DNA from 2 places in the Rhizobium sp. ZPR4 genome. Region 2 is predicted to be linked to the other one. Evidence: riboswitches for the same ligand, from Rfam matches in the RefSeq annotation. Region 2 holds a riboswitch; the other holds the start of a gene.
What was found. A riboswitch is a leader RNA that binds a small molecule or an ion and turns the genes downstream of it on or off. The one in region 2 is predicted to bind S-adenosylmethionine.
Positions count from the first base shown of each region.

Region 1 (11,798 bases), 910 kb from region 2:
ACCGGTGTGCTGGATCTCGAACAGGCTGCCATCACCGACGTCGAACGCCCAGAACACGCCTTCCTTTCCGAAGGACAGGCCGTACCCCAAGGGCACGAAAGCCCGCTCATAGAAAGCCTTGCTCCTATCGAGATCGCTGACTTCGATGGTTATGTGGTCGATCAAGGCTAGTTCTTCCCCCCAATGATACAGAGAACAAGCGAGTCAAACTGGGGGTTGGAGCGGGTGAAGGGAATCGAACCCTCGTATTCAGCTTGGGAAGCTGCTGCTCTACCATTGAGCTACACCCGCCTGCATCTTTGAGATGTCCAACAGTTGGCGGCCTCTGTCAAGGCCGGTCGGTGGACGTCTAGAGCCGGAAGTGCTTCGAGAGCTTCAGGCCCTGTGCCTGGTAGTTGGAGCCAAGGCCGGAGCCGTAGAGGCTGCTCGGCTGTTCCAGCATGTGTTCGTAGATCAGGCGGCCGACGATCTGGCCGTCCTCGAGGATGAAGGGCACCTCATGGCTGCGCACTTCGAGCACCGCGCGGCTGCCGCGGCCGCCGGCCGGCGCATGGCCGAAGCCCGGATCGAAGAAGCCGGCATAATGGACGCGGAATTCGCCGACCAGCGGATCGAACGGCGTCATTTCGGCGGCAAAGTGCGGGGGAACGTGCACCGCTTCGCGCGAAACGAGGATATAGAACTCGTCCGGGTCGAGGATCAGCTCGGTACGGCCACGGCTATAGAGCGGCTCCCAGAAATCGAAAATATCGTGCTGCGCCTTCTTGTCGACATCGACGACCGCCGTGTGGTGCTTGCCGCGATAGCCGATCAGCCCTTCCTTGTCGCCGGCGAGGTCGATCGACAATGCAATGCCGCCGCCGGTGATATTCGGCTTCTTGCTGGCAACCAGCGTTTCCGTCTCGTGCAGCGCCAGAAGTTCCGGCTCGGTGAGCAGGGCCTGGCCGACGCGGAAGCGGATTTGCGACAGGCGCGAACCACGACGCACGACAATCGGGAAGGTGCGCGGGCTGATTTCGAGATAGAGCGGGCCGGAATAGCCGGCCGGGATCTTGTCGAACTCCTGCGCCCGGTCAGTGATGACGCGGGTAAAGATGTCGAGACGGCCGGTGGAGCTCTTCGGATTGGCCGAAGCCGACATGTCTTCGGGCAGGTCGAGGCGCTCCATCAGCGGCACGATGTAAACGCAGCCGGTCTCGAGCACTGCGCCTTCAGAGAGATCAACGACGTGGAGCTTCAGCCGGTCGAGCTTGTCGGCGACCAGATGCGACGGGCCTGGCATGAAGCTGGCGCGGACGCGAAAAGCATGCGAGCTGAGCCGCAGATCAAGGCTTGCCGGCTGGATCTGATCGACATCCAGTTCTCTCTCGCTCGTCAGCCGCCCCGTTTCGAAGAGCGCTGCAATGGCGCGGTCGGCCAGAATTCCAGTATTGCGAGCCATCATGCTTCTCTCATAATTTGCCGCAGACAAAACCAAACTCGGGGAATTGACGCAAGCCGTCAACGGCAGTATTGCAACTTATCCCGTGGTGATTTGGCCGGTCGGCTTGCAGCCACGTTAAACAAATGGCTAAAAAGACCGGGGTTGAACCGGTCTGCTTTCGCGACCGGTTTTTTTGTTTTGAAAGTGGTGATGGCATGAGCAAGACTTGGCGCCCCGCAACCCAGCTCGTACACAACGGAACGCTTCGTTCGCAGTTCGGCGAGACCTCCGAAGCAATCTACCTGACCCAGGGCTTCGTCTATGACACCTCGGAAGCGGCGGAAGCTCGCTTCAAGGGCGAGACGGACGGTTTCATCTACGCCCGCTACGGCAGCCCGACCAACGACATGTTCGAAAAGCGCATGTGCGCGCTGGAAGGCGCTGAAGATGCTCGCGCCACGGCTTCGGGCATGGCCGCCGTTTCCGCCGCCATCCTCTGCCAGCTGAAGGCAGGCGATCATATCGTCGCTGCCCGCGCCCTTTTCGGCTCCTGCCGCTGGGTGGTCGAGACGCTCGCGCCGAAATACGGCATCGAATGCACGCTGGTCGACGGCCGCTTCACCGAGAACTGGGAAAAGGCCATCCGCCCGAATACCAAGGTCTTCTTCCTCGAAAGCCCGACCAACCCGACGCTGGAAGTGGTCGATATCTCAGCCGTCGCCAAGCTCGCCAACCAGATCGGCGCCAAGGTCGTGGTCGACAACGTCTTTGCGACGCCGCTCTTCCAGAAGCCGCTGGAACTCGGCGCCCATATCGTCGTCTATTCCGCCACCAAGCATATCGACGGCCAGGGCCGTTCGCTGGGCGGCGTCATCCTCTCCGACAAGCAGTGGATCGACGAGAACCTGCAGGACTATTTCCGCCACACCGGCCCGGCCATGTCGCCGTTTACGGCCTGGACGCTGCTGAAGGGCATCGAAACGCTGCCGCTGCGCGTTGCGCAGCAGACGGCGAACGCCTCCAAGGTAGCCGATTTCCTCGCCGAGCAGGGAAACAAGGTCGCTCGCGTGATCTATCCGGGCCGCAAGGACCATCCGCAGGCCGATATCATCGCCAAGCAGATGAGCGGCGGCTCGACCCTCGTCGCCTTTGAGCTCAAGGGCGGCAAGGAAGCGGCCTTCAAGCTGCAGAACGCACTGGAGATCGTGAAGATTTCCAACAATCTCGGCGACTCGAAGAGCCTGATCACCCATCCGGCCACCACGACGCACAAGAACCTCACCGACGAGGCCCGCGCCGAGCTCGGCATTTCGCCGGGCACCGTGCGCTTCTCCGCCGGCATCGAAGACAGCGCCGATCTGGTCGAGGATTTCGCCCGCGCGCTCGAGCAGGTTTCCGCCTGATATCAATCGAGCCGCCCGGATTTTCTCCGGGCGGCTCGACCTGCCTTCATCTCATCGGGCGATGGCAGGAACGGCAGCCGTCAGCTGGCGGCCTTGAACTGAACCCGACCGTTGTTCAGGAAGACCATCTTGTCGAACAGCCCGAGATCCAGCGGATTCGGTAGGCGAACATCCGCAAGATCGGGCACGGGTTTCAGCGCCGGATCGTAAGACCGGTCGATCTGCGAGATGAAGACGACGATCACACCTCCCGCACGCGCAAACGCCTTCAACGTCTGAACCTGGATCATCAGTTCCGGCTTCTCACGCTTCTGATCCAGCAGCTGCAGAAAATCGATCACCGCCAGCGTGCCGCGCGACGCCTGGGCCAGCCTCTCGACGATATAGTCGCCACTGATGGCGTCGGAATTGTCGAACTCGAACAGATCGGCAAATTCCGCGTGATCGGCACCGATGACCGGGAAACGGTCCAGAACGACCTTTTCCGTGTCCTCCAGCGTGAAGAAGACGCTGCGATTGCCGGCCTTCATGGCTTCGACGGCGAGCCTCAAGCTCATCAAGGTCTTGCCATGGCCGGGCCGCGCGCCGACTAACACCAGATCGCCCGGGCTCAGACGCGAATACAACTCGCCGATTGGCACGGCTGAGCTGGTTTTACTTGCAAGCAAGCTCCAGCCTTCAAAACCTTCACCAGCCGCGACGCGATCCAGCGCGGCGTGCAAGGGGATATTCTGCTGGCGAGACAGGAGCTTCGCCTTACGCTTCAAATGATAAACAGGGGCAGAAAGCCTCATCTAAACCTCCTATTGCGAGCAATGACCGCAACCCCTCCTTATGCCAGGTGCTCAAACAGTCGGTTTGGATATCGACGGCCCCGCATGAAATATACTTTCCCGAGTGGAGGGGGGAGGCACGGGCCATGCCAGAATCAGATCATAGCCGAAATCCTCCTGGCAGGGAATCCGGGCAAGTTCCCTCCAAGGAACATAAAGAAAGAACAGGGGTTATATGGCCGGGAGATTTTAACAGCCGGTGATCAGATGTGACGACCGATCATTGAAGTGCACCAGCAATTGCGGCAAGCGTATCTGCCCGCCGCATGCTCCGTCAGCGGGCATTATGGTAGACGAGATTAAATGACGAGCGAAACAAGATACTTTGAGAAGAAAGGACTAACCTTTTTCATCGGCCGTAATAGCTGAATTTCAGAACGGTCCGGCACCATGAGCCAGATTTCATCACGCCGTTCCTTGACGGAATGGATTGGTTATAGGATACCGCTAAATATCCCGCGCTTTGCGGGAGCGGTGGAAAGCGGATAATATGCCGCAGACTTGAAAATGCTGAAACGACAATGAGGGCTTCATGGAGCGCTCAACGTTTCAGAGCAGTGGCAAGGTATCAGGCATGTATCGCGCCCTAACACGCGACATCGAAGTGGTTGTAGAGCCGTTTTATCTGGAGGAGCAATCCGATCCGGACGATGATCGTTATGTCTGGGGATACCGCATCGTCATTTCCAACCACTCGGAGCAGGCCGTGAAACTGGTGACGCGCTACTGGCACATCACCGACATGAACGGCATGGTGGATGAAGTGACGGGGCCAGGCGTCGTCGGCGAGCAGCCGCATCTGAAACCCGGTGATACCTATGAATATTCTTCCGGCTGCCCGTTGGACACCCCGTCAGGCATGATGTTTGGCCACTACCAGATGGAAACGGACGACGGGGAACTCTTCCATGTCAAGATCCCCGCCTTTTCGCTGGATACGCCGAACCTGTTGCGCACGCTGAACTGAGCCGCCGCAACCGGGCAGCGTCAAGCCGCTTCTATTTCAGCCACTTCGAAGCGATAGGTCGTCGAGCAGAACTCGCAGGTCACGGCGATTTCGCCATTCTCCTGGCTGGCCTCGATTTCCTCGGCCGTAAAACCCTTCAAGACGCCCTTCAGCTTGTCACGCGAGCACGAACAGCGATCGTAGACGGCCTTCGGTTCATAGACGCGTACGCCGCGCTCGTGGAAGAGACGGTAGAGAAGCCGCTCGGTGCCCACCTGCGGGTCCGTCAACTCGTCGGCATCGATGGTTTCCACCAGGCTGCGCGCTTCCGCCCAGGCGTCGTCCTCGACATGATCGCGCAGACCCTCGTCGCCGTCGCCGCCGTGAAGATCAGGCTGGCGCATGCGCTCTGGAGCTTCCGGCAGGAACTGGGCAATCAGGCCGCCCGCGCGCCAGCGGTGACGCGGCTTGCCATTCTCGTCGCGATCGAAGAGTTCTGCAGCGCCGAGGCGCACGCGCGTCGGTATCTGTTCCGACTGGCGAAAATAAGTACCGGCGATCTCCTCGAGCGAGGCACCATCGAGCGCGACGATACCCTGATAGGGCTGGCTGAAACGCCCCTGATCGATGGTGAAGGCGAGCACGCCCTTGCCGAGCAGCTGCTCGGGCTCTGTCCGGCCTTCGGCGACAGCCTTTGCCAAAGCCTCTTCGTCGAAGCGGGCATAGGCGCGAACATTTTCCGGCGTCGTGAAATCGGCGACCAGAAGGTCGACGGGACCATCGCCCTTGGTCTGCACGGTGAACTTGCCTTCAAACTTCAGCGATGTGCCGAGCAGGACGGTAAGGACGATCGCCTCGGCCAGAAGGCGCGCAACCGGCGTCGGATAGTCGTGCCGGGCGAGGATCGCGTCCAGCAGCGGACCAAGCTGCACGGCACGGCCGCGCACATCCAACCCTTCCACCTGGAAGGGAACGACATGATCGTCACCGGCAAAATCGAACTGACCCAGCGTTGCGGCATTTTCGGCCATTGCTTTACTCCTACTGCGCCCGCGCCCTTGAGACGCGGTTTGATATCTTCAGATCGCGCCCAGGCACCAAGCAAGAATCGACTTTTGCGCATGAAGGCGGTTTTCCGCCTCATCGAAGACAACGGATTGCGGACCGTCGATCACCTCGTCCGTCACCTCCTCCCCGCGATGGGCGGGCAGGCAGTGCATGAACAACGCGTCTTTGCCGGCCTGTGCCATCAAAGCCTTGTTGACCTGATAGGGCTGGAAGACGTTGTGACCGCGAGCCCGGTGTTCCTGATTCATGGAAACCCAGGTATCGGTTACCACGCAATCGACGCCGGCGACCGCACGGTCTGCATCATGCGAGAGCATGATTTCGGCGCCCTCGTTGCGGGCCCAGTTCAGATAGTGATCCTTGGGCTCGGAACCAAGGGGTACCGCCATATTCATGCGATAGCCGAAACGAGCCGCCCCTTCGATCAGCGAATGCAGTACATTGTTGCCGTCGCCCGTCCAGGCGACCGTCTTGCCCTTGATCGGGCCGCGATGCTCTTCGAAGGTCATGATATCGGCCATGATCTGGCAGGGATGCGTGTCGTCGGTCAGCGCATTGATGACCGGGACGGTCGCGTGCTCCGCCAGCTCCAGCAGGCGGGAGTGGTCGGTCGTGCGGATCATGATCGCGTCGACATAGCGCGACAGCACCTTGGCCGTGTCGCCGATCGTCTCGGCGCGGCCGAGCTGCATTTCGGTGCCGGAGAGGAACAGCGTCTCGCCGCCCAACTGGCGCATGCCGACATCGAAGGAGACGCGGGTTCGGGTGGACGGCTTCTCGAAGATCATCGCCAGCATCTTGCCGGCGAGCGGCTTGTCGGCCGTGCCGGCCTTCTGCGCGCTCTTTCGGACGATCGCATCGTCGATGATATTGCGCAGATCGGCAGCCGGAACGGCAGAGAGGTCGAGAAAGTGTTTCGGAGAAGCCATGTCCTTACCTGTACTCCAGAAAAAACAATAACGCCCGCGTGGGGCACGAACGCCCCATTTGCGGGCGGTAAACTCAAGCCGATTTTTTGGTGCGGGCAGCGCGTGCGCGTTCGGCAGCGCGCTCGAGACGGGCAAGACCTTCGCGCGCCTCTTCGGCCGTGACGACCAGCGGCGGCAGAAGACGGATGACATTGTCGCCGGCCGGCACGCCAAGCAGATGCTCGGCGCGGACTGCCTGCAGCAGATCCGCCTGCGGAATGGCCGCCTTGACGCCGAGCATCAGGCCTTCGCCGCGAACATCCTCGATGATATCCGGGAAGCGATCCTTGAGCGACGCGAGCCCCTGGCGGAACACCAGCGCGACATCGCGCACATGCTGCAGAAAGCCTTCGGCGAGTACGATGTCGAGAACCGCATTACCGACCGCCATGGCGAGCGGATTGCCGCCATAGGTCGAGCCGTGAGTGCCCGCCTTCATGCCGGAAGCAGCTTCCGCCGTCGCAAGGCACGCACCGAGCGGGAAACCACCGCCGATACCCTTGGCGACCGCCATGATGTCAGGCTTGATACCGGCCCATTCATGGGCAAAGAGCTTGCCCGTGCGGCCGACGCCGCACTGTACTTCGTCGAGGATCAACAGCAGGCCGTGCTCGTCGCAGATCTGGCGCAGCCCGCGCAGGAATTCGTTGGTGGCCGGGCGGATGCCGCCTTCGCCCTGCACCGGCTCGATCAGGATCGCGGCTGTCGCATCCGTGACGGCGGCACGCACGGCATCGAGATCGCCGAACTGCACCTGGTCGAAGCCCGGAGCCTTCGGGCCGAAGCCTTCGATATACTTCTCCTGACCGCCCGCGGCGATCGTCGCGATGGTGCGACCGTGGAAGGCGCCCTCGAAGGTGATGATGTGGAACTTTTCAGGATGCCCCTTGGCGAATTGATAGCGCCGCGCCGTCTTGATGGCGCATTCCAGCGCCTCGGCGCCCGAATTGGTGAAAAACACCTTGTCGGCAAAGGTCGCTTCCGTCAGCCGCTTCGACAGCTTTTCCTGACCGGGCACCTCATAGAGGTTGGACAGGTGCCAGACCTTGTCGGCCTGTGCCTTCAATTCGGCGACGAGATGAGGATGGGCGTGACCGAGCGAGTTGACCGCGACGCCGGCTGCGAAATCGAGGTAGCGTTCGCCATTTTCGGTGACCAGCCAGACGCCCTCGCCTCGCTCGAACCGTAGCGGAGCGCGCATATAGGTGTCATAAAGCGGCGTGGTCTCGGCCATGGCCATTTCTCCTCGATCACAACTTTAAGGACCGATCGCTTCCGTTTGATGAAACGGGTCCGAAAAAATCAAAAATGCCGCCTTGCGGCGGCCTGGGCACTATTGATGTTTTGCACCGCGATGTCAACAAAACTGGCGTTTTAGCAGGTGCGAGATAGCGCTTGCGGGCAAAAGAGCTGGGTTCGGCGGCGCCTATTGCAGAAATGCCACGCCTGGACAGCAAGTTGGGGAAAACCTCGAAATCGATTCCTCAAGATTCCCGCGACTCTTGTCACGGAGTCAGCCTCACACTAGGTTAAAAACCAATTGCTAGACTGCATGCGGCGGAACTAGTCACCACAATTTTAGAGCGTTTCGCGCCTTGTTACCATGCGAGGCAATGGTGAGGGATTCTGCCATCGGAAACGCGACAGCGGAGACAGGGCATGAATTGGACAGACGAACGCGTCGAGAAGCTGAAAAAGCTATGGTCCGAAGGGTTGAGCGCCAGCCAGATCGCTGCGCAGCTCGGTGGCGTGAGCCGTAATGCCGTCATCGGCAAGGTGCACCGCCTGAACCTTCCCGGCCGAGCGAAGGCTGGCGGCACGGCAACCGCAGCGCGCACGCCGAAGCGTAGCGCCGCAGCGCCTCGCGCCGCGACCTACGGATCGCGCGTTGCAACCCGCGCGGTGGTCACCCGCCAGCAGGGCGCAACCATGCTGAAGGAAGAGATCGAGGTCGATTCCGTCAACGAAATCCAATATCGCCCGGCATCGAACGTCGTCGTTCCGATCTCCCGCCGCCTCGGCCTGACGGAGCTGACGGAACGCACCTGCAAGTGGCCGGTCGGCGACCCGCTGAAGGATGATTTTCACTTTTGCGGCAATGACAGCCCGGATTCGTCGCCCTACTGCACCTATCATCAGCGCATGGCCTACCAGCCCGTGCATGATCGCCGGCGCAACAACGGCTGAAAGCCATAAGCAAAACCAAAGAGAAACGGGCCCCTCGAGGCCCGTTTTTCTATTTCCGCCGCGACTGCATAATTTAAGAGGTTACAGCGACCTTAACGCGTCTTGAAAGACGCGTGACGCAGTAATGTTGATGCCTGAGCGGCTTGCGCTCAGGCTTCCATGGAATAGCCCGCGCCGCGAACGGTGCGGATGACATCCTGCATATTGGAGAAATTAAGCGCCTTGCGCAGGCGGCCGACATGGACATCGACGGTGCGTTCGTCGACGTAGATATCGTGACCCCATACGCCGTCGAGCAGCTGCGACCGCGAAAAGACGCGGCCCGGCGAGGACATCAGGAATTCCAGCAGGCGGAATTCCGTCGGCCCCAACCGCACTTCGCGGCTCTTGCGGTGGACGCGATGGGTTTCGCGGTCCAGCTCGATATCGCCGCAGCGCAGCACCGTGGAGAGAACCTCCGGGCGGGCACGCCGCAACATCGCCTTGACGCGGGCCATCAGCTCCGGCGTCGAGAACGGCTTGACGACATAATCATCCGCGCCGGTCGAAAGCCCGCGCACGCGCTCGCTTTCCTCGCCGCGGGCCGTCAGCATGATGATTGGCAGGCGCTCCGTCTCCGGCCGCATACGCAGCCGGCGGCAGAGCTCAATACCGGACACGCCGGGGAGCATCCAGTCGAGGATCAGGAGATCGGGGATGCGCTCCTGGAGACGCAGCTCGGCCTCATCGCCTCTGAGGATCGTGTCGACCTCGAAGCCTTCGGCCTCAAGATTATAGCGCAGCAGAACGCTGAGCGCTTCCTCGTCTTCTACAACAGCAACTCTCGGAACCATGCGCCTTTGGTCTCCTTTTTCGCTTCCAGATTATTCCGTCACCGCGCCGACGGTATTGGCGGTATCGTCCTTCGGGCGCTCGCCTTCGGGCTGGGCGCCGGTCGCCATGTAATAGATCGTCTCGGCGATATTGGTGGCATGGTCGCCGATGCGCTCGATGTTCTTGGCGCAGAAGAGAAGATGCGTGCAGGTGGTGATGTTGCGCGGATCTTCCATCATGTAGGTCAGCATCTCGCGGAAGAGCGAGGTGTACATGGCGTCGATTTCCTCGTCGCGTTCGCGGATCGACACGGCCTTGTCGGGCGACCGGGTCGCGTAGACGTCCAGAACTTCCTTGAGCTGGCTCAGCGCCAGTTCGGAGAGATGCTCGATGCCGCGGGCGAGACGGCGGGGGACACCGGTGCCCTGAACGGCGATGACGCGCTTGGCGGTGTTCTTGCCGAGATCGCCGACACGCTCCAGATCGGAGGCGATGCGGATCGAACCCATGATTTCGCGCAGGTCGGCTGCCATCGGCTGACGGCGAGCGATCGTGACGATCGCCTTGTCGCCGACTTCGCGCTCGGCATGGTCGAGAACGACGTCGTCGGAAATAACCTTCTGTGCGAGGCCGGCATCGCTGTTGACCAACGCACGTACGCTGTCGCTAACCATCTGCTCGGCCAGGCCGCCCATTTCCGCAATGCGGCGCGTCAGGAACTTCAGGTCTTCGTCGTAAGCAGAGAGAATGTGAGTGGAGACCATTTTTCTATCCTCAAGGTGAACTGTGTGAAATGAGCCGCGCGCCTGACATCATCAACCAAAACGGCCCATGATGTAATCCTGCGTGCGGAAATCGTCGGGATTGGTGAACATCTTATCGGTGTCGTTCTCCTCGACCAGATGGCCGAGGTGGAACATTGCGGTGCGCTGCGAGACGCGGGCTGCCTGCTGCATGGAATGCGTCACGATGACGATGGTGAAATTTTCCCGCAGCTCGTGGATAAGGTCTTCGACCTTGGCTGTTGCAATCGGATCGAGCGCCGAGCACGGCTCGTCCATCAGGATAACTTCCGGGCTAACCGCGACAGCGCGCGCGATGCAGAGGCGCTGCTGCTGACCGCCCGAAAGGCTGGTGCCGGCGTCGTGAAGCCGATCCTTCACTTCGCCCCAGAGACCGGCCTTCTGCAGGCTGGTTTCGACGATATGCTCCAGATCGGCTTTCGAGCGATGCAGGCCGTGAATACGCGGGCCATAGGCAACGTTTTCGTAGATCGACTTCGGGAACGGGTTCGGCTTCTGAAAAACCATACCGACGCGCGCGCGCAATTCCACGACATCGATGCTGTTGTCATAGACATCCTGATCGTCGAGCGTGATCTTGCCGGTGACGCGGCAGGTCTCGATCGTATCGTTCATGCGGTTGAGGCAGCGCAGGAAGGTGGACTTGCCGCAGCCGGAAGGGCCGATCAGAGCCGTGACCGTATTTGCACGGATCTTCAGATTGACGTCAAAGAGCGCGCGCTTATCGCCATAGAAGACCGAAACGTCCTGGCCGATCATCTTGTAGGGGATCGTCATCATCCTCTTGGTCAATGCTTTTTCGCTTGCGGCTTCCGTCATCATGTTCATCCCACGGCCCTCCCTTACCAGCGCCGCTCGAAGCGGCGGCGCAGCAGGATCGCGCCGATGTTCATTGCGACGAGGAAGAAGAGCAGGACGATGATGGCCCCGGACGTTCTTTCGACGAAGGCACGCTCGGCTTCGCTCGCCCACATGTAGATCTGCACCGGCAACGCCGTCGAAGGATCGAGAGGCGATGCCGGATAGTTGGCGACAAAGGCGACCATGCCGATCAAAAGCAGCGGCGCCGTTTCACCGAGCGCATGGGCAAGCCCGAGGATCGTGCCCGTCAGGATGCCCGGCATGGCGAGCGGCAGGACGTGATGGAAGACCATCTGCATGCGTGACGCACCCAGCCCGAGTGCCGCGCTGCGGATCGATGGCGGCACAGCACGCAATGCCGAGCGCGTGGCGATGATAATCATCGGCAGCGTCATCAGGCTCAGCACGAGCCCGCCGACCAGCGAGGCCGAACGCGGCAGACCCATCATGTTGATGAAGACCGAGAGGCCCAACAGGCCGTAGACGATCGAGG
Region 1 is NZ_CP157967.1:136,983-148,780, reverse strand. It holds gene ABOK31_RS00755 (VOC family protein) at 1-165, opposite strand, end outside; tRNA gene ABOK31_RS00750 (tRNA-Gly) at 218-291, opposite strand; gene ABOK31_RS00745 (2'-deoxycytidine 5'-triphosphate deaminase) at 350-1,444, opposite strand; SAM riboswitch at 1,517-1,595, shown strand; gene ABOK31_RS00740 (O-succinylhomoserine sulfhydrylase) at 1,639-2,826, shown strand; gene ABOK31_RS00735 (DNA helicase) at 2,907-3,620, opposite strand; gene apaG (Co2+/Mg2+ efflux protein ApaG) at 4,234-4,626, shown strand; gene ABOK31_RS00725 (Hsp33 family molecular chaperone) at 4,647-5,636, opposite strand; gene argF (ornithine carbamoyltransferase) at 5,685-6,602, opposite strand; gene ABOK31_RS00715 (aspartate aminotransferase family protein) at 6,676-7,875, opposite strand; gene ABOK31_RS00710 (GcrA family cell cycle regulator) at 8,301-8,828, shown strand; gene phoB (phosphate regulon transcriptional regulator PhoB) at 8,978-9,661, opposite strand; gene phoU (phosphate signaling complex protein PhoU) at 9,692-10,405, opposite strand; gene pstB (phosphate ABC transporter ATP-binding protein PstB) at 10,457-11,272, opposite strand; gene pstA (phosphate ABC transporter permease PstA) at 11,287-11,798, opposite strand, start outside.
Region 1: linked by a shared signal. The riboswitch ahead of ABOK31_RS00740 (O-succinylhomoserine sulfhydrylase) and the one ahead of metA (homoserine O-succinyltransferase) in region 2 are both predicted to bind S-adenosylmethionine.

Region 2 (11,798 bases):
CGCGCATCAGCGTGGCACGCCATTCGGCAATCGGGCCGAAATTGGCGACATACCAGCGCAGCGCGGAATTGACCTGATTGAAGGCGCCAACCGCCACCATCAGCTGGCCGAAGGTCAGGCCGCCGGAGAAATAGGCGGGCGCGGCAACGAGGATGGGAATGATCAGCACCAGCCAGCCGTAGCCGGCAGAAACCCAGGTAAGATTGGTATTGGCAATGGCGAGCTGGCGGATGACGGCAAGCACGGCTGATATATCGAGATTGATCCGCCGGCGCTCGTTCTCCTCGCCGCCGGCAATCGTGATCGCCGGCATGTGCTCGTTGGCATGCATGAGCGCGAAGCGCAGCTCAGCCTCCTTCGAATAGCGATCCGCGTTCAGCCGCACCAGACGGCGGCCGACGAATTGACTGAGGAAGGACGCCGATCCGGCATAAAGGATCGCCGCCCAGACCATATAGCCCGGAATGGAGAAGCTCATGCCCCTGAGGTGAAAAACCATGCCGCTGGAGAGCTCCCAGAGCACGCCGATGAAGCTCAAAAGCAGGATCGTCGCCTGCACCAGGCCGATGGCCAGACCGGTCGAGCTTTCGGCAAGATTGCGGGCGTCCTCATGCAGCCGCTGGTCGGGATTGACGCCGATAAGACCGGAGGAAGCAAGGCGAAGCGCACGCTTGGCCTGCAGCCATTGATCGACCAGATCGCGCGCCAGCCCTTCGCGCATATAGAGCGCGGTCATCTGGTTGAGCCAGGCCTGGACGACGTTGAGGACCAGCAGCGAGCCAGCTATGATGCCGAAGACGCCGAGCTGATGGAAGAAAGCGGAAATATCGCGCCTTGCCAGCGAATCGTAGAAGGGCGCATTCCAGCTATTGAGCAGCACCTGGACATAGGCCGTGACCAGAATGATCACGAAGAGCGCGACAGTCAGGGAAATGATCTTGATGCGAACAGCCGAATTCCAGAAAGCGGAGAACATCATCCTCAGCCGAAAGAAAAGGCTCAAATCGTATCCGACCTGTTCGTTTCCCTGGATATTCGGCTTGGCTTGCTTTTCAACTGCCATCAGCACTTCCCTGCGACGCGTCCCGTCAGTTAATCATGACCCGCCCTCATGTCCACCCTTGCAATAGATCGGTGGGATCACATTCCTATATACACGGTTTCGCGTCTTGAACCGAATAAGGTCAGCAATTAGCTTGCACTCGAAAGATTGAGAAAGCCTTCCGATGCAATTCCAGGGAACTGCCGACTATATCGCCGACAAGGATCTGATGGTCGCCGTCAACGCCGCCATAAGACTGGAGCGCCCGCTTCTGGTAAAGGGCGAGCCCGGTACGGGCAAGACCGAACTTGCACGCCAGGTGGCCGCCGCCCTCGGCCTCGACCTTATCGAATGGAATGTCAAATCGACGACGAAGGCCCAACAGGGTCTCTACGAATACGATGCAGTCTCTCGCCTGCGCGACAGCCAGCTCGGCGACATCAGAGTTCATGATGTCAGGAACTATATCCGCCAGGGCAAGCTCTGGCAGGCCTTCACCTCACCGAAGAAGTGCGTGCTGCTGATCGACGAGATCGACAAGGCCGATATCGAATTCCCGAACGATCTCCTGCAGGAACTCGACCGCATGGAATTCCATGTCTACGAGACCGGCGAAACGATCCAGGCCGCGATCCGCCCGATCGTCATCATCACCTCGAACAACGAGAAGGAATTGCCGGATGCCTTCCTGCGCCGCTGTTTCTTCCACTATATCCGTTTTCCCGACATGGAGACGCTGAAGCGCATCGTCGAGGTGCATTATCCCGGCATCAAGCAATCACTCGTCCATGCGGCGCTGACGCAATTCTTCGAAATTCGAGACGTGTCGGGCCTGAAGAAGAAACCCTCGACCTCCGAAGCCCTCGACTGGATTCGCCTGCTGGTCGCCGACGACGTCGATCCCGAAACGCTGCGCGCCGATGCGAAGAACGCGCTGCCGAAGCTGCATGGCGCATTGCTGAAGAACGAGCAGGATGTCCATCTCTTCGAACGGCTGGCCTTCATGGCGCGAGGGCAAGGAAAATAATGCAGCCGGATGCCGTCAAGGTCCTGATCTACGCCGTTCGGGATGGACATTTGCTTGTCTTCGACGAGCCGGATTTCCCAACGATCGAACCGCAGGTGCCGGGCGGTACGGTCGAGGAAGGCGAAGATCTGGCTCTGGCAGCAGCGCGCGAATTTGCCGAGGAGACCGGATTGATTGCGGATGCCATTCATCCCCTCGGCGTTAGTGATTATCGATTTGAAAAGAATGGGCGTAGCCATCTCTATCGCCGGCATTATTTTCGCTGCCATGTGCCTGAAGCGACACCGGCCGAATGGCATCATTTCGAAACGATGCCCTTTGGCGGCGGCGAACCCATCCGCTTTCGCTTTTTCTGGATACCGGTTGCCGAAGCGCGGAAGCGCCTGGGCTACGACATGGACGCACTTCTCGACCATCTGTGAGGGAGAAACGACACCAGAGAGCGGCCGCACGGGCGACCCGTTAGCCCATTGACCCGCCGGAATGACAGGTTTATGAAATCTCTCTCGTGGTGATTTGGCCGGCCGGCTTGCAGCCACGTTAAATAAGTCGCTAAAGGGCCGCGTGCGGACCGGTAGCGATTCATGATCGCGGCCGGTTTTTTTGTATTTGGCGAGTGAAAAGATGCCCATCAAGATTCCCGATACGCTCCCCGCGTTTGAAACCCTTCAGAATGAGGGTGTGCGGGTGATGACCGAAACGGTGGCGTTCCGTCAGGATATCCGCCCCCTTCAGATCGGGCTCTTGAACCTCATGCCGAACAAGATCAAGACCGAGGTCCAGATGGCGCGCCTGGTCGGCGCATCGCCGCTGCAGGTGGAGTTCTCGCTGGTGCGCATCGGCGCGCACAAGGCAAAGAACACCTCCGAGGAGCATCTGCTTGCTTTCTACGAGACCTGGGAAGAAGTGAAGCACCGCAAGTTCGACGGCTTCATCATCACCGGCGCGCCGATCGAGCTGCTGAACTATGAAGACGTCACCTACTGGAAAGAGATGCAGGAGATCTTCGAGTGGACCGCCACCAACGTCCATTCGACGCTGAACGTCTGCTGGGGCGCGATGGCGGCGATCTACCATTTCCACAACGTGCCGAAATATACGCTGACGGAAAAGGCCTTTGGCGTCTATCGCCACCAGAACCTGAAACCCTCCTCAGTCTATCTCAACGGCTTCTCCGACGATTTCGCCATTCCGGTCTCGCGCTGGACCGAGGTAAAGCGCACCGACATCGAAAAAGTGCCCGGCCTGCAGATCCTGATGGATTCGAGCGAAATGGGCGTCTGCCTCGTGCACGAACAGGCCTGCAACCGGCTCTACATGTTCAATCACGTGGAGTATGATTCCACCTCGCTGGCGGACGAATATTTCCGCGATGTGAATGCGGGCGTGCCGATCAAGATGCCGCACAACTACTTCCCGCATAACGACCCGGAAATCTCCCCGCAGAACCGGTGGCGCAGCCACGCGCATCTGTTCTTCGGCAACTGGATCAACGAGATCTACCAGACCACGCCGTATGATCTGGAGGAGATCGGCCAGGAAAGGACCTGAGGCTTGTTCATTCCCTTCTTCCTGAAACTGAAGGAAGCGAAGGTGCCGGTGACGCTCCGGGAATTCCTGTCGCTGCTCGGGGGAATGGAAGAAGGGATTGCCGATTACGACGTCGAGGCCTTCTACTATCTAGCCCGCGCGACGCTGATCAAGGACGAGCGCTTCATCGATCGCTTCGATCAGGTCTTCGCCGACTATTTCCGCGGCGTGGAAGCGATCGGCGGCAATACCGAGGGCGATGTGGTCGAGCCGAGGGCCATACCCGAGGAATGGCTGCGCAAGCTCACCGAGCGGTATCTGACCGAAGAGGAAAGACGAGAGATCGAGGCGCTCGGCGGCTTCGACAGACTGATGGAGACGCTGCGTGAGCGGCTGGCCGAGCAGAAGGGCCGGCACCAGGGCGGCTCGAAGTGGATCGGCACGGCAGGCACCTCGCCCTTCGGCGCCTATGGCTACAATCCGGAAGGCGTGCGCATCGGCCAGGAAACATCGCGCCACCGCCGCGCGGTAAAAGTCTGGGATCGGCGCGACTTCCAGAATCTCGACGACGGCGTCGAGCTCGGCACCCGCAACATCAAAGTGGCGCTGAAACGCCTGCGCCGCTGGGTGCGCGAGGGGGCAGCCGAGGAGCTGGATCTCTTCGGCACCATCCGCTCCACCGCCGAGCATGGCTATCTCGACGTCCAGACGCGGCCGGAGCGCCGCAACGCCGTCAAACTCCTGATGTTCTTCGATGTCGGCGGCTCGATGGACGACCATATCCGCGTTGTCGAGGAACTCTTCTCCGCCGCCCGCGCGGAGTTTCGTCACATGGAATATTTCTACTTCCACAACTGCCTCTATGAAGGTGTCTGGAAGGACAATCGCCGCCGGCGCGTCGACATTACTGCAACGACGGACCTGATCCGCACCTTCGGCCCCGACTACCGTGTCGTTTTCGTCGGCGACGCCTCGATGAGCCCCTACGAGATCACACAGCCCGGCGGCTCGGTCGAGCATTGGAACAAGGAGGCAGGGCAAGCCTGGCTCGCCCGGATGACCGGCCATTTCCGCAAATGCATCTGGATCAACCCCGTGCCGGAAAGCTATTGGGGCCATACGACCTCGATCTCGATGATCCGGCGGCTGATGAGCGACCGCATGTACCCTCTGACACTCGGCGGGCTGGAAAAGGCGACGCGGGAATTATCGCGCTGAATGTTCAGCATTTGCCTCTCGCGGCGCCACCAAATAACCACAACCATTTGTAGAAAGAGAAGGATGATAGATACCTCCCCGCATCTTCGGGGAAATCGGTGGAGATATGCGTGCACTACGCTGTGAAATTTCTTCTCTTCATCGCAACCATTTTGCTCGTTTCGCAGCAAGCAAGATCCGAAGAAGGGGGCTTCTCCGGACAATGGGAACAGATCGACTCCAACGCCAGCGTCGGTGAAAAGTGCCGCATGGGAATAATCAGGCAGGGCAGGTTTATGAGGATCAGCACCAGCAATGGCTGGAGCGCTACTGCGGAGACGAGCAGTTATGGAAACGCGAGTTACGCGGCGGGTATAGGACGCTGGAGCTCCTATATGGAAAAATACGGTCAAAAGGCGTTCCATATCCTTCTCGCCGTTCGCGGTGACAGGTTGATGGTGATCATGGAGGCCGAAAAAGCGGATGGGTCGAACCAATTAATTCGCACGCTTTTCAGCAGACAGACAACCAACTCTCTTCACGACAAGCCGGACGGATCAGGACGAAATCGACTGCCTTTCTTATGCGCCTCACATTCACAGCATAACGTGTCAGTCTACTAGTTATGGGCAAAGCCTAATCAGACCTTGCTCCCTTTCCACCCGCCCCTAAATTTCGCCATCGGACTGGTTGCGGAACGACGAGAATGGGGGCAGGGTCTGGCCTCACATACTCAAAAGCAATGGATGAGTTGATATGACGGAAAGCACTTTGCAGCGGGAAGTTTTTGGGACGACAGCCGATGGAGATACGGTCTATCGCGTCAAGATCGTCGGTGGCGGGTTAACCGCGCACATCATGTCGTGGGGCGCGGTCATCCAGGATCTTCGCCTTGAGGGCCACGAGCCCTCGCTCCTGCTCGGCTTTGACGATTTTGCCGATTATCCCGCCCATTCCTCCTATTTCGGCGCCACGCCCGGTCGCTGCGCCAACCGCATCGGCGCCGGCCGCTTCACGCTGGATGGCAAGGAGTATCAACTCGAGCTCAACGAAAAGGGTGTCACTCACCTGCACGGCGGCAAGGACAATATCGCCAAGCGCAACTGGACGATCGTCGAGCACGATACCGACCGCGTGGTCCTGAAGATCGTCGATCCCGATGGCCGCGCCGGCTATCCCGGCAACTGCGCGATCCAGGCGACCTACCGGGTACATGGCAACGGCGAACTGTCGGTCACCTACGAATCCACAACCGACCAGCCGACCCTCGCCAATGTCTGCCAGCACGCCTATTTCAATCTCGACGGCCGCGACGATGCGCTCGGCCACGACATCATGATCGCCGCCGATCACTACACGCCGACGGACGACAAGCAGGTCCCGACCGGCGAGATCCGCTCCGTCGAGAGCACCGTCTTCGATTTCCGCGAGATGTCGCCGATGAAGCGCTTCGACGGAAGCGAACAGGCGCTTTACGACCACAATTTCTGCCTGTCGACCGAACGCACCGCCAAGCGCTCCGTCGTGCTCGCCCGCAGCGTCAATTCCGGCGTATCGCTTGAGGTCCGCACCACCGAGCCCGGCGTGCAGTTCTATACCGGCTTCAAGCTCGATGTGCCGGTTCCCGGCCATGACGGCCGCAAGATCGGCCCGTTCGCCGGCTTCTGCCTGGAGACGCAGGTCTGGCCCGACGCTATAAACCACGAAGGCTTCCCAAATGCCGTGCTCCGCCCGGGCGAAGTATTGCGGCAGGAAACGGATTACATTTTCACCAAGAACTGAACCGGGCGCGCGCCGCTTTCCTGACATTCGGCCGGGCGTCCCAAGCGCCCGGCCGATTCTTTTTTGCGCTTCGACCAGATTCATCTTGTGAATTGGTTCTAAATAGGTTCTATATGGCAGCCATGGATAGAACCAGTTTGATCGCCGAATTGAACAATCGCGGCCTCAGCGATGGGACTGGGAGCGGGCCGCTTTACAAGCGCCTGGCACAGGCGCTGACCGGCCTTATCCAGGAGGGTCTGCTGAAACCAGGCACGGCGCTGCCGGGCGAGCGCGATCTTGCCAGCGCACTGGAAATCGGCCGCGTCACGGTCAGAACCGCCTACCGCGACCTCCTCACCTCAGGCGTCATCGAATCCCGCCATGGCAGCGGTACCTTCGTTTCGCAGCATGTCGAGCGCATCGAGCAGCCGCTCTGGCGCCTCTCCTCCTTCTCGGCCGACATGCGCTCGCGCGGTCGCGAGCCGGGAGCTCGCATCCTCCAGCGCACCATCAGCACACCGGCGCCGGAAGAATCCTTCCTGCTCGGCCTCGGCCTCGATGAGCCGGTGTTGCGGCTCGACCGACTGCGCCTCGCCGATGGTCAGCCGCTTGCCATCGAGCGCGCCGTCGTTCCCATCAAGTTCCTCGGCGAAAACGCCATATCCGAAGGGTCGCTCTACGATGCGCTGGCCGCCAAGGGCTTCAAGCCCGTCCGTGCCCAGCAAAGGCTGACCGCCGTGACGCTCGACCCCACCTCCGCATCGATCCTGACCGTCAAGGCCGGGGCGCCGGCGCTGCTGATCGAGCGCGTTTCCCGCCTGGCCGACCAGCGCGTCGTTGAATATACCCGCTCGCACTATCGCGGCGATGCCTATGATTTTGTTGCCGAATTGAGAATTGGAGATGACCTATGAGCGAGACCCAATCCCTGATGCTGACGGAAGCCGGCCAATCGCCTGAGGTGGTTGCGACCCTGCTTGAAAAGGAAAAGCCCGCCTTCGCCGAGATCGCGAAGCTCTTCTCGACCGGCCAGCCGTCGCTGATCACGACGGCGGCGCGCGGCTCATCCGACCATGCCGCTACCTTCTTCAAATATCTCTTCGAAATCTCCTGCGGCATCCCGGTCGCCTCAGTCGGCCCGTCGATCGCCTCCGTCTATGGTGCACCGCTGAACCTGAAGGGCGGCATCCACTTCACGGTGTCCCAGTCCGGCGGCAGCCCTGACATCATCGCCATGCAGGCGGCCGCCAAGAAGGGCGGCGCGACCACGATCGCCGTTGTCAACGTCACCGACAGCCCGCTCGCCAAGGAAGCCGACATCGTGCTCGGCCTCAATGCCGGCAAGGAACAGAGCGTCGCCGCCACCAAATCCTTCATTGCCTCGGTCGCAGCCCTTGCCGGCGTCACGGCTGCGGTTTCGCAGGATAAGGCCCTGATCGACGGCCTTGCCAAGCTGCCGGAAGCGCTGGCCGCCACCTCGGGCATCGACGGCAAGGCTGCCGAGGATGTGCTCTTCCACGCCTCCTCGCTCTATACCGGCGGTCGCGGCCCCGCATTTGCGATCGCGCTCGAAGCGGCGCTGAAGGCCAAGGAAACCGCCGGCCTTCACGCCGAAGCCTTCTCACTGGCCGAACTCATGCACGGCCCGATGCGCCTCGTGCAGCCGGGCTTCCCGATCGTCGCCTTTTCGCCCGACGATGCCGCCTTCGCCAACAACGCCCAGGCGCTCGAGCGCCTGCAGAAACTCGGCGCGACCGCCGTCTCCTTTTCGACCGCACCGCTCGCCGGCATCAACCTGCGCATGCCGACGACAGGCAACGGCCTGCTCGACCCGCTGGTGTCGCTGCTATGCTATTATCGCCTCATCGAGTCGGTGACGCGTCGCAAGGGCTTCGATCCGGACAAGCCGGCTAATCTTCTAAAGGTAACGGAGACCATGTGATGGACTACAAGGTCTTTAAAGGCGCGCGCATCTTCGATGGCGACCGCTTTCACGAGGATAGCGCATTGGTGATCGGCAACGGCCGCATCCATGCCATCACCGGCGTCAACGATGTGCCCGACAACGCCGAAACGATCGAATTGAGGGGCGGCGTCCTTGCGCCCGGCTTCATCGATGCGCAGGTCAATGGCGGCGGCGGCCGCATGCTGAACGACGAACCTTCGGCCGACTCCATGTATATGATCGCCGCCGGGCATCGCCCCTACGGCACGACATCTCTGCTGCCGACGCTGATTACGGATGTCGCAGCCGCAAGCGCGGCAGCGATCGAAGGCGCCATCGAGGCGGTAAAAGCCAATCGCGGCGTCGCCGGCCTACACCTGGAAGGCCCGCATCTGGCACCGGCGCGCAAGGGTGCGCATCTTGCCGAGCTCATGCGCCCGGTCGAGGACAGCGACGTCCGGACCTTCATCCGCGCCCGTGAGGAAATCGGCACCTTGCTGGTGACGATTGCCGCCGAACAGATCACCGAGCGGCAGGTGCAGGCGCTGGCCGAAGGCGGCGTCATCGTCAGCATCGGCCACAGCGACTGCACGGCGGAAGCCGCCGATGCCCGTTTCGATGCCGGCGCCCGCGGCGTCACCCATCTTTTCAACGCCATGAGCCAGATGGCGCATCGTGCACCCGGTCTCGTCGGCGCGGCGATCGACCACCCTGCCCCCTGGTGCGGCATCATCGCCGATGGCCACCATGTCGACCCGATAGCGCTGCGGGTCGCGCTGCGCGCCAAGCGGGGCGAAGGCCGGCTGTTCTTCGTGACGGATGCCATGTCGCTCGTCGGCACCGACCTTTCGAGTTTCACGCTGAACGGCCGCACGGTCTATCGCACCAAGGGCGGCTATTGCTCCAAGCTGACGCTCGACGATGGCACACTGGCCGGCTCGGATGTCGATATGGCCTCCACCATCCGCTACGGCGTCAATATCCTCGAGCTGCCACTGGCGGAAGCCCTGCGCATGGCGACGTCCTACCCCGCCCGTTTCCTGCGGCTTACGGATCGCGGCCACCTGACGCCGGGAATGCGAGCCGATCTCGTTCACATCAACGACGGCATCGAAGTCACGGAAACATGGATCTCGGGTCAACCTTCGGCCTGATCCAACATGCAAGGACATTCGGCATGAGCGCAGTCACGGACAGCTATTTCTCGGCCCTTATCGGCCGACTGGAAACCTTGCGTGAAACGCTGGCCGAGCCCATGTCGAAAGCTTCCGCTGCCATCTGCGCCGCCGCCCGCGCCGACCGCCGCGTCTATGTCTTCGGCACCGGCCACTCGCATATGCTGGCCGAAGAAGTGCATTATCGCGCCGGCGGCCTCGCCTTCACCATTCCGGTGCTTGTGGGCTCCGCCATGCTGCATGAAGGCGCCGTCATCAGTTCGGTCTATGAGCGCACTGAAGGCCTCATTCGACCGGTCTTCGAACGCTACGGTATGCAGCCGGGCGACGTGCTGATCATCGCCTCCAATTCCGGCGTCAATGCCGCGCCGATCGAGGCGGCGGATTATGGCCGCGAGATCGGCGCGACGGTCATTGCCATCACGTCGCTCGCCTATTCGGCAGCCATCGCCAATGGCCGCCGAAGACTTGCCGATATCGCAGATATCGTGCTGGACAACGGCCTGCCGCCGGGCGATGCCATGATCGACCTGCCGGGCACGGAGCTGAAGGTCGGACCTGCCTCGACGGCCGTCGGCACGACGGTCCTGAACGCTATCTTCGCCGATGTCGCCGCCGAACTCTGTAAGGATGGCAATCCGCCCGTCTATCTCAGCGCCAACATGCCGGGCGCCAAGGAAACCAACCAGCAGCTGGTCAAGAAATATCGACCGCGCAACCCGCATCTTTAAGGCATCTGCGGAAGACGCCTAGCCATTTCCCATCTGGAACCGCGTGAAAACAATCAGATAGAACAGCCGAGCGATTCCCGTGAAACGCTCGGCCACTCCATCAGAGATCATTGCGCTGCATCGGCCGCCGAAGGCTCCTGCGCGGCTTCCGCCTGCTTGCGCCGGCGGCGCAGGACGACGTAGAAGACCGGCGTCAGGAACAGGCCGAACAGCGTCACGCCGAGCATGCCGGAGAAGACCGCCGTGCCGAGCGACTGGCGCATTTCCGCACCCGGGCCGGTGGCGATCATCAACGGCACGACACCGAAGATGAAGGCGAAGGCCGTCATCAGGATCGGGCGCAGACGCAGATGGCTGGCCTCGATCGCTGCTTCGACGGCACTTTTCCCCTCAGCCTGCGCCTGCCGCGCGAACTCGACGATCAGGATCGCATTTTTTGCCGCAAGGCCGATCAGCACGATAAGCCCGATCTGCGTGAGGATATTGTTGTCCATGCCCCTGAGATGCACCCCGATCAGCGCCGCGAGAACCGCCAGCGGCACGATGAGAATGATGGCAAGCGGCAGGATCCAGCTTTCATACTGCGCCGACAGCGCCAGGAAGACGAAGATCACCGACAGGGCGAAGATATAGATCGCCGTATTGCCGGTATGCTTCTCCTGATAGGCAAGCTCCGTCCATTCGAAGGTCGTGCCCGCAGGCAGGAGGTTTTTTGCCAGCCCCTCCATGATGTCGAGGGCCGAACCTGTGGAAACGCCCGGCGCCGGATTGCCCTGCACGGGAACAGAGACATACATGTTGTAGCGCTGCACGAGCGTCGGTCCGGTCGTATCCCGGATGTCGACCAGCGTGCCGAGCGGCACCAGAGCCCCTGTCGCCGAGCGCACTTTCAGCGCCAGAATATCCTCCCGCTCCATGCGATATTGCTGATCGGCCTGCGCCCGCACCTGATAGACGCGGCCGAAAGCGTTGAAGTCGTTGACATAGGATGTGCCGAGGTTGATCGACAGCGTCTCGAAGATATTTGGGATCGGCACGTTGAGGGCACGCGCCTTGTCGCGATCGATCGCCAGGAAATATTGCGGGCTGTTGGCCGAGAAGGTGGTGAAGACGCCGCTGACGCCCTTGTTCTGCGCGGCCGCTCCCATCATTTGATAGGCGAGCGGCAGAATGCGGCGCATATCCGGATTTTCCCGGTCCATGATCTGCATCTTGAAGCCGCCGGAATTGCCGACGCCGCGGATCGACGGGGGCGGAATGGCAATGATGAAGGCTTCCTGGATGCCCTGCAGGCTGCCGAAGAGCTGGCCGATGATCTTGGTGGCCGTGTCGCCGGTCTTCAATCGCTCCTCGAACGGCTTGAACGGCGTGAAGATGACGCCGGAAT
Region 2 is NZ_CP157967.1:3,291,780-3,303,577, forward strand. It holds gene ABOK31_RS15890 (ABC transporter ATP-binding protein/permease) at 1-1,063, opposite strand, end outside; gene ABOK31_RS15895 (MoxR family ATPase) at 1,227-2,069, shown strand; gene ABOK31_RS15900 (NUDIX domain-containing protein) at 2,069-2,491, shown strand; SAM riboswitch at 2,568-2,645, shown strand; gene metA (homoserine O-succinyltransferase) at 2,694-3,620, shown strand; gene ABOK31_RS15910 (VWA domain-containing protein) at 3,624-4,817, shown strand; gene ABOK31_RS15915 (hypothetical protein) at 4,928-5,419, shown strand; gene ABOK31_RS15920 (aldose epimerase family protein) at 5,553-6,578, shown strand; gene ABOK31_RS15925 (GntR family transcriptional regulator) at 6,701-7,474, shown strand; gene ABOK31_RS15930 (SIS domain-containing protein) at 7,471-8,502, shown strand; gene nagA (N-acetylglucosamine-6-phosphate deacetylase) at 8,502-9,659, shown strand; gene ABOK31_RS15940 (SIS domain-containing protein) at 9,683-10,411, shown strand; gene ABOK31_RS15945 (multidrug efflux RND transporter permease subunit) at 10,519-11,798, opposite strand, start outside.